3 regions of the Shewanella sp. SM21 genome follow, and region 1 is predicted to be linked to each of the others. Evidence: predicted binding sites of a transcription regulator. Region 1 holds the regulator's gene; each other region holds the start of a gene.

Region 1 (3,284 bases):
GTTTCATCATGCGTCTTGCGTAATTGCTTTAATATTTGCTTGTCGCTCAGCTTTTCGGCCATGCAAGACAAGGTACTTAAGTGCTGCTGACATTGGTCTGCAGGCACCAGTAGTGCAAATAAAATATCAACAGGTTGCTTATCGATAGCATCAAATGCTATCGGCTCTTCACACTTAATTAGTATGGCAATGGGCTGATCTATATCGGCTAGTCGACCATGTGGAATGGCGATGCCGTTACCTATACCTGTGCTCCCCATCTTTTCGCGCGCCACTAGGCTTTCGAATATCTCTTGAGATGAGAGGGTCGGGTACTGGGCAGCGACTAAGTCGCTGATGAGTTCCAGTACCTTTTTCTTGCTGCCCGGAGTGGCGCAGGTAGTGCACTCCGGCCGCAGTATGGTACAAAGTTCCATTATTAGTGTTTTGTTAACTTCTCTTTGTGTTTAATAACCTGACGGTCAAGCTTGTCAATCAGGGCGTCTATAGCGGCATACATGTCAGCATGCTCTGAAGTAGCAAAAACTTCACCACCTATGAGGTTTATTCTCGCTTCGGCAATCTGTTGCATTTTCTCAACATTGAGCACAACGTGCACATTATTGATCTGTTCGAAATGGCGTTCAAGTTTTGAAAACTTTTCTTCTACATATGCACGTAACGATTCGGTAATTTCGACATGGTGTCCACTTAGGTTTATTTGCATAGAAACGTCCTCCGATATCCACTGTAGGTTATAAACTTTTACGCTGATTAGAAGGTGGAATAAGCATAGCCTCTCGGTACTTCGCAATGGTTCTGCGGGCTACGTTGATCCCTTGTTCTGCCAGAAGTTGTGCCATCTTACTATCGCTTAATGGTTTTTTCTGGTTTTCCGCTGCCACCAGTTTCTTTATAAAGGCTCTGATTGCTGTGGATGAGCACTCACCACCATCGTCAGTACCGACGTGGCTAGAGAAGAAGTATTTTAGTTCAAAAAGTCCCTTAGGGGTATGCATGTATTTTTGAGTTGTGACCCGTGAGATGGTGGACTCATGCATTTCTACCGCTTCGGCAATATCGTTAAGCACCATAGGCTTCATGGCTTCTTCACCATACTCAAAGAAACCTTGCTGATATTGCACTATGCAATTAGCAACTTTAAGCAAAGTATCGTTACGGCTTTCTAAGCTCTTAATAAACCATTTAGCCTCTTGCAGATGGCCGCGAATAAATTGGCTATCGGCTTGGTTTTTGGTACTGCGTGCCATAGAAGCATAATGTTGATTTACATTGATTTTTGGCATGCAGTCAGGATTAAGCTCAACGACCCAGCGGCCATTTTTCTTCGACACAGACACATCTGGGATAACGTATTCGTCATTATTGGGCGTGATCAACAAACCTGGGCGAGGATTGAGGGTTTGGATAAGTGCTATACCATCCCTTAATTCATCTTCTTTTAATTTAGTCTTACGCATCAATAACCTAAAATCACGGGCGGCGATCAGATCTAAATGATCTTTGATCAGTATACGGGCGTTTTCTAGGTTGGGAGTATCAGCGGCGAAATGCGACAGTTGGATCAGCAGGCATTCACTTAAATCGCGGGCGGCAACGCCTATGGGATCAAAATGCTGAATACGCTTGAGTACGGCTTCGACTTCGTCAAGCTCAACTTCAGGATTGCCCATGGCTTCGAGAATTTCTTCAGTGCTTTGGGTGAGATAGCCCTGATCGTCGATGGCATCAATAATGGCGGTGGCAATGGCTAAATCGGTTTCAGAAAACGGCGTGAGGTTTTTTTGCCATTCTAAGTGTTCGTACAAACCTTCACTGGTCTCGCCTTGGAAGGGCATATCGTCTTCACGACTGCCGCCGGGGCCTGAGTTTGGGGAGGCGGTAAACACTTCATCCCATGTGGTGTCCATGGGGAGCTCATCGGGCATGGATTCTTTGGTTAGCGACTCTGCCGTATCTATGGTGGAGCTGTCTTTTTCTGGTGGCAGAGTGCTAGATTCACTGAAATCCGTATCGGATAGCGTTTGGTTTACAGGGGTTTTAGTGGCGTCGAATTGATCCTCTTCCAGCTCGAGAAGGGGATTAGAATCTAATGCTTGCTGGATCTCTTGCTGCAGTTCTAATGACGACAGTTGCAACAGACGTATAGCCTGTTGTAGTTGTGGCGTCATGGTTAACTGTTGACCCAGTTTGAGCTGGAGTGACGCTTTCATGTTACCGCTGATCCCTACGTTATTATTGTTGGATGAGGTCGCTTATTATCATTTTGAGTGAAGCCCAATGGCGGTATAAATTGCCTCCATTGGCTTCGCTCGATTAACTATAGCCTGAATTGTTCACCTAAGTACACAGCCCTAACTTGCTGATTGTCTAAGATCTCTGCTGGAGTTCCTTCGGCAATCAGGTTTCCGTGACTCACAATATAAGCATGTTCACATACATCTAATGTCTCGCGGACATTATGGTCTGTGATCAGTACGCCAAGGCCGCGACTTTTGAGTTGTTCGATAATCTTCTTGATGTCGATAACCGAAATAGGATCGACGCCGGCAAACGGTTCATCGAGCAAAATGAACTTAGGATTAGCGGCTAAAGCCCGCGCAATTTCGACGCGACGACGTTCGCCACCCGACAATGACATGCCTTGGCTGTCACGGATGTGGGTGATATGAAACTCTTCGAGCAGATGTTCTAGTTCTTCTTCTCGTTCTTCGTTTTTAAGTTCTTTACGAGTTTGCAGTACGGCCATGATGTTGTCATGAACAGTTAGCTTACGAAAGATACTGGCTTCCTGCGGTAAGTAACCTATGCCTTTGCGGGCACGCAGATGCATAGGATCTGCGGTTAAATCATCATCGTCGATAAAGATATGCCCCTTATCGCTCTTCACTAGCCCGACAACCATGTAAAAGGTCGTGGTTTTACCGGCACCGTTTGGACCGAGTAGGCCAACGACTTGACCGGTTTTTACCGTCAGACTGACGTCTTTAACCACTTGGCGACTCTTGTAACTTTTTGCCAGATTTTGTGCTCTTAAGGTGATTTGGGTCATTTAGAGTCCTGCTTTTTTACAGGTTTATCCGCTGGAGCATCTGATTTAGCATCATCTTGATAGTTTTCTGGCTGAATAATAGTGATCACGCGATCGTCACCACTGCCAGTACTCTCGGCCATCAATTTCTGTTGAATCATGTTATAGCGGATTAAATTGCCTGTAACTTGGCTACCCGCTTGATCTAATGACGCCATACCTTTCAGAGTTAAGGTGCGGCTTGCCATATCGT
Region 2 (3,284 bases), on a different contig from region 1:
ACCAACCGCTTCACATTATCCTTTAACTTCATATTGCCTGAAGGTAATGCATCAAAAAACTGACGCTTACGTTCTTCAGATAAACCACGCGCTAATGCCAAACTATCGTACTCGGCATTTTTGCAGCGTTCTAACATGGAAGGAGATAGATCCGTTGCTTGAATCGAAGCACTACCAGCCAAGGCACCAGGCTTCTTCTGTTGATACTCAAGAATAGTCATAGCCAATGAGTATGGTTCTTGGCCAGACGAGCAAGCCGCAGACCAAATTTTAAGCGGACGCCCCAGACGACTGTATTCAGGTAGTAGGACATTATTCAACAACTCAAATGGATAACGATCACGGAACCAAAGGGTTTCATTAGTCGTCATAGCATCGATCACTTCAGCTCTGAGCGCACGCTCAGTAGGCTTCATCGAATGCTTAACCACATCAGATAAGGATGGCAGGTTATATTTGCCCATCAAAGGAGCAAGACGACTGCGCACAAGATATTGCTTATTTTCACCCAGTACGATGCCGCTGTGTTGCTCTAAGAACAACCTAAATTGATTATATTCAGCCTCAGCGAGTGATTTATTTGGCACATTCACATCCTAAATCCTATAGCAAGCACCAAAATCAGTGCGAAACCATCATGTTATAAAGTCGAGATTATAGCGTAAAGCGTATCTAGGTACTAACCTACAGCAATTACAAACTTAAATGCTTATTCACAGCAGCGGCCAGTTCGTCGGGATTAAACTTAGCGATAAAGTCATTAGCCCCCACTTTTTGAACCATTGCCTGATTGAATACACCACTTAACGAAGTATGCAGTACCACTTTAATATGCTTAAGCTTAGGATCATCTCGGATTTCAGCGGTCAGGGTGTAGCCATCCATTTCAGGCATCTCAATATCAGAGATAATGAGGGGGATCTCATCGGCCACATTATCCATCTCTTTGGCGATCTCTTTAAGCTTGTCTAATGCTTCGCGACCATCTTTTGCGGTATCAATTTGTAAATTCAATGACTCGAGTGAACGAATAATTTGTTTACGCGCCACGGCAGAATCATCAATAACCATAATATGATAATGCTGAGTTCTGTCGAGGGTCAGTTTTTCATTGGCTTCTTCACTGATAGCCGTTTTAACTGGTGAAATCTCATCTAAGATTTTTTCCACATCGAGAATTTCAACTAATTCACCTTCAATTTCAGTCACAGCTGTCAGATAAGAATAACGGCCAGCACCTTGCGGCGGAGGCATAATCGCTTCCCAATTCATGTTGATGATCCGCTCAACAGAACTGACCAAGAAGCCTTGAACACTACGGTTATATTCAGAAATAATGATGAAACAGTTTTCAGTGCTCGCTAAAGGTTTTCCCCCTGTTGCCGCACTCAAATCAATCACTGAAATGGTTGTTCCACGAATATGAGCAACACCCTTCACATAAGGATTAAGTTTAGGCAAAGTGGTCAGTGGTGGACACTGCAGTACTTCTTTCACCTTAAACACGTTAATCCCAAACCGTTGACGACCGTTTAATTTAAAAAGCAGCAATTCTAAACGGTTTTGTCCAACGAGCTGGGTTCGTTTGTTGACTGAATCAAGAATACTCGACATAACTCTGCCTTGTTGTTCTGTTTATGTTCGGCCCTATAACTCAGTTGAGTATAGGCATATTAATTGCTTACGTCTTATCTATCGATAAACATAGTCGAAACTGAGTCAATCTTCTGACAGTGATGCAAATTATTATTACAGTGGTCAGCTTCGAACTTAATAAAAGTATAGGTGCATTCTGGCGTTACAAGCTAGTCTCTTCATTATGAAAGTAAATTTAGTCTGTTTTTTTAGTCTTTTCACCCTCTTCATGCCCGCTTTTGCGAGTGCAGAGCCTATTGTCCCCACCGTATCGGCAATCTCAGAATTAGCTAAAGCGCTTATTTCAGAAAAAATATCCGTTCCAGAAAATGCCAAAGTAAATATTTCGCCACAGATGGTTGACGCAAGAATGCTGCCGTCACAATGTTCGTCTCCAATGAAAGTTGAACTGGCTAGCGATAGGGAAATTAGCCGTAATAACACCTTAAAAGTCAGCTGCGATACACAAGACTTAGCTTACCCTTGGCAAATCTATATCTCGGTTCGGGTGGATATCTTATTCCCCGTTGTTGTCTCAACCGAAATCTTAGCACCAGGCGAACTCATCTCTCCTAGTCAAGTAGAAGTCCGTTACATTGAACAAAATAGCTTGAGAGGTGCCGAATTCGATGACCCGAGTAAATTGGCTGGTGTGCGAGTAAAACGACGAGTAGCAAAAGATAATCCCGTATTAAGCAACAACTTATGCTTCGTTTGTAAAAATGATTCGGTATCTATCTACGTTCGTTCTGGCTCATTCGAGCTCAAAACAGTGGGCGAAGCCCTACAAGATGGCAATAAAGGTGATCGGATCAGAGTCAAAAATAGCAGTTCAAACAAAGAACTAGATGCTATAGTCACAGGCATTGGCGAAGTTGAAGTAAGAATGTAAAATAATCTAAAGCTTTTTTGTAAGCTGCCGATACCCCAGTTAAGAAATCCCGTACACACGACGCTGGAGCCTAAAATGGCAATTGATATTAGCAAACTCAACACTGCAACGACTGCGCAAGTTCGTTCAGGCGCAACGAAAACGAGCAGCGATCAATCTGCTCAAGTTGCTACAAAATCGACAACACCACAAAGAAGCGACTCAGTGGTCATTACGGCCCAGGCACAACAACTTCAAGGAGCTCAGACTAAAATGGCTAGCCTTCCTGAAGTTGATCAAAAGAAAGTAGCCGAAATCAAACAAGCTATTGCCGAAGGTCGCTATAAAATTGACCCTGAAAAGTTGGCTGCCAATATTGCAAGTTTTGAAGCCGAACTTAATGACTTAAATAAAGAGTAACTATGACTGAAATAGCTAAACTGGTAGATCTACAACACGCCCATTTGGCTGTTCTTAAGCAAATCATACTCAAGGAAAAAGGCGCTTTGGTTGACCAAAACGCCGATTTACTGCTTTCCCTTGCTAACGAAAAATCGCAATGTCTGAAAGAACTAAAGACTAATGATGATATTCTGGCAAAACACAGTGATAAATCGCTACTCACTCAGCAAGTCGAACTCGTACATAAAATGGCCGAGATCAAAGACGCATTGACTGAATGCAAAGAATTAAACGAACAAAATGCCAGTTTAATTGAGATGAATTTAGCGAGTTTAAATCGCTTTGCTCAAGCTTTACAAGCCAGCAGAAACGCCTC
Region 3 (3,284 bases), on a different contig from region 1:
TGAGTGTTTCGCAAGCATATCCATCAGTTGTTGCACTTCTTCGTAACCTAACAACTTAGCAGCATTATTTGTGAGTAATTGACTAATATGAGTTGCAACAACCGTCGCAGCATCGACGACGGTATAACCTAGTGTTTGTGCGTGCTCACGTAACTCAGGGGCGATCCATACCGCTTCCAGGCCAAAGGCGGGATCGCGCGTTTCGATACCATCGAGTTTGCCATAGACTTGACCAGGGTTGATCGCCAATTCGCAATCATGACGAATATCTGCCTCTCCGACGACGACGCCCATTAATGAAATGCGATACGCATTAGGTGATAAATCTAAGTTATCGCGAATATGCACCGCGGGCACTAAGAATCCTAATTCCTGAGACAACTTTTTACGCACGCCTTTAATGCGGCTTAGTAACTCGCCACCTTGGCCCTTGTCTACCAGAGGGATCAAACGATATCCAACCTCAAGACCAATAGTATCCACATGATGTACATCGTCCCAACCTAGCTCTTTAGGCTCTTTATCTTGTCTTTCTATTGGACCCGATTTCACTTGTTCTAGCGCTTTAAGACGTTTGTTTTCATTTCGTTTATAAACAAAATAAGCTGCACCAGCAGTCATAAAGGCAAAGCTTAAAAACGCCATGTGCGGCATACCAGGAACAATACCCATTACAAACAGGACTCCGGCGGCGATACCCAATGACTTATGACTGTCAAACATCTGACTCATCATCATTTGGCCCATATCACCTGACTCGTTTTGACGAGTCACCATCAAGGCTGCGGCGATTGACAATAATAGACCAGGGATCTGCGCCACTAAACCATCACCGATAGTCAGTAAGGTATAAATTTCAACCGCTTCAGAGAAACTTAAGCCATGCTGCACAATCCCTATGATGAAACCACCTACGATGTTGATCACTAAGATCATGATACCGGCAATCGCATCCCCTTTAACGAATTTGGACGCACCGTCCATCGCACCATAGAAATCGGCTTCACGGGTCACTTCGGCACGGCGTATTCTCGCTTGATCTTGGTTTAAGGTTCCAGCATTTAAGTCAGCATCGATTGCCATTTGCTTACCAGGCATAGCATCCAAGGTAAAGCGGGCACTGACTTCTGCGATACGACCAGCACCTTTAGTCACCACCGCAAAGTTGATGATAATCAAAATGATAAATACCACTAGACCAACGGCATAGTTACCACCGATCACCACAGAACCGAAGGCTTCAATCACCTTACCCGCGGCATCACCGCCATTATGACCCTCAAGTAAAACCACACGAGTAGAGGCAACGTTGAGCGCAAGACGTAATAATGTCGCCACCAGTAACACAGTTGGGAAGGCAGCAAAATCTAAGGGTCTATCTGTATAAATGGCCACCAGTAATACGATGAGAGCTAACGCAATGTTGAATGAAAAGAGTATGTCTAATAGAAATGGAGGGATAGGTAAAACAATCATGGCCAATGCAGCAAGCACAACCACCGGCGTGCCAATGCCTTTAAAAGTGCTGAGCCTAATTTGTTTTACTTGACCAAGAGTCGCTTTAACATCCATTCGCTATAACCTAAACTTTGACGTGTAATAGCATGAAGCAAAAAACGCGCCAACAAGATTAAAGCCATTAATGAAGGAAAGATATGTACTGTGACTGATTGATATACATAAAATTAGCCATAAAAAAACAAATGAACTTGACATCATCAGCTTTACCAATGACTACCATCTGAGACTAGTGGTTCAATATTTCAATTCATCTGGTATAGGTTGATTAAGTGGGACTGGAATAGGTTTACGACCGCGTCCTTTTTGATATTGGCGCAGCTGGAATACATAAGCCAAAATCTGTGCGACAGCAGTAAACAAACCTTCAGGGATCTGCTGGTCTAACTTAGTCGTATGGTAAATCGCCCTTGCAAGTGGTGGGGCCGAGACAATCGCAATATTGTGCGCGCGGGCAATCTCACGTATTTTAAAGGCCACATCATCAACACCTTTCGCTATCACAAAGGGAGCTGCAGAGCGCTGCACATCGTATTTAATCGCAACGGCAAAATGCTCAGGGTTAACGACAATCACATCGGCATTTGGCACTTCAGCCATCATACGCCTTTGTGCTAGTTCACGTTGCATCTGCCGTATATGCCCTTTCACCTCAGGTTTACCCTCAGTGTCTTTATATTCATCTTTTACTTCTTGTTTGGTCATCTTAAGTTGCTTGTTGTGATTCCAAATTTGGAACGGCACATCGATGACGACAATAAACAAAATCGAGGAACATAACAGGATAAACATCCAAACCAACAAATCTAATGCATGGTAAACATTACCAGGAAGATGGTCGCTAGACAGCAACATGATGTCATTGAAATAGAAGCTTAATAAAAAATAAGCAGAAAACGCTACTACAGAAAATTTTGCAATGCCTTTGGTGAGTTCAACCAGAGCCTGTACGCCAAACATACGTTTAAAACCAGCAAGGGGACTCATTTTACTGGCTTTTGGCATCATAGCTTGGGTCGAAAAATTGATCCCACCAAGAGAGACGTTACCGATAAACGCAACCACCACAATCAGTAGCATAATTTTAGCCATGGGCCAGGCTATTTCACTCGCAACAACACCCCACACGTTGAACATTTCATTAGTATCAAAAATTTGCGCCCTATCCATGGTAAATACAATTTCAAACACCCGAGTTAAGCTAATGGCCAAACTTGGGCCTAGCATATAAAACCCACATGCCGCCGAAATCAATACCGCTGCAGTCCCGAGTTCTTTCGAACGTGCAATCTGTCCTTTTTCCCGTGCCTGTTCTAGACGTCTCCCCGTGGGTTCCTCTGTACGTTCGCCACTTGATTCTTCAGCCATGGGCTTCTCCTAATCCCATCATATCAAGCCATCAGCGTTACATTGAAGCGCTAACATATCGCAAAGCAGCACTTGAGCCGTCGACCATACTTCATCGAAGTGTGCCATTACCGGTGTTAGGGTTAACCACAGAATAAACAGTCCACCAATCATAGTGATCGGAAAACCAATAGAGAAAATATTCAATTGCGGCGCGGCACGGGTCATGACCCCGAAGGACAAGTTGACTAATAACAAGGCGATAATCGCAGATATCGACATAGTGAGTGCCGCACCAAACATATACGACCCCCAATCAGCCAGCGATCGATAACTTGTCAGTGTTAAGCCTTGATTAGAAATCGGCAAAGTTTCAAAGCTTGCCACTAGCATACGGATCATCAAAAGATGGCCGTCCA

What was found. Region 1 encodes sigma-54, which starts transcription at its own class of promoters, with help from an activator protein. Its sites were predicted from a motif close to GTTGGCACGNNNNTNGNNT; they were not measured.
Region 2: flgA (flagellar basal body P-ring formation chaperone FlgA) is a predicted target of sigma-54. The motif match lies at 1,665-1,683, and genes of this name have one in related genera.
Region 3: flhA (flagellar biosynthesis protein FlhA) is a predicted target of sigma-54. The motif match lies at 1,608-1,626, and genes of this name have one in related genera.

What each region holds. Positions count from the first base shown of each region.
Region 1 is NZ_JAKKRL010000018.1:23,843-27,126, forward strand. It holds gene ptsN (PTS IIA-like nitrogen regulatory protein PtsN) at 1-416, opposite strand, end outside; gene hpf (ribosome hibernation promoting factor) at 419-706, opposite strand; gene L5L94_RS19460 (RNA polymerase factor sigma-54) at 735-2,213, opposite strand; gene lptB (LPS export ABC transporter ATP-binding protein) at 2,321-3,052, opposite strand; gene lptA (lipopolysaccharide transport periplasmic protein LptA) at 3,049-3,284, opposite strand, start outside.
Region 2 is NZ_JAKKRL010000004.1:273,054-276,337, reverse strand. It holds gene L5L94_RS07395 (CheR family methyltransferase) at 1-593, opposite strand, end outside; gene L5L94_RS07390 (chemotaxis protein CheV) at 694-1,614, opposite strand; gene flgA (flagellar basal body P-ring formation chaperone FlgA) at 1,820-2,527, shown strand; gene flgM (flagellar biosynthesis anti-sigma factor FlgM) at 2,603-2,926, shown strand; gene L5L94_RS07375 (flagella synthesis protein FlgN) at 2,929-3,284, shown strand, end outside.
Region 3 is NZ_JAKKRL010000004.1:308,498-311,781, reverse strand. It holds gene flhA (flagellar biosynthesis protein FlhA) at 1-1,572, opposite strand, end outside; gene flhB (flagellar biosynthesis protein FlhB) at 1,756-2,886, opposite strand; gene fliR (flagellar biosynthetic protein FliR) at 2,905-3,284, opposite strand, start outside.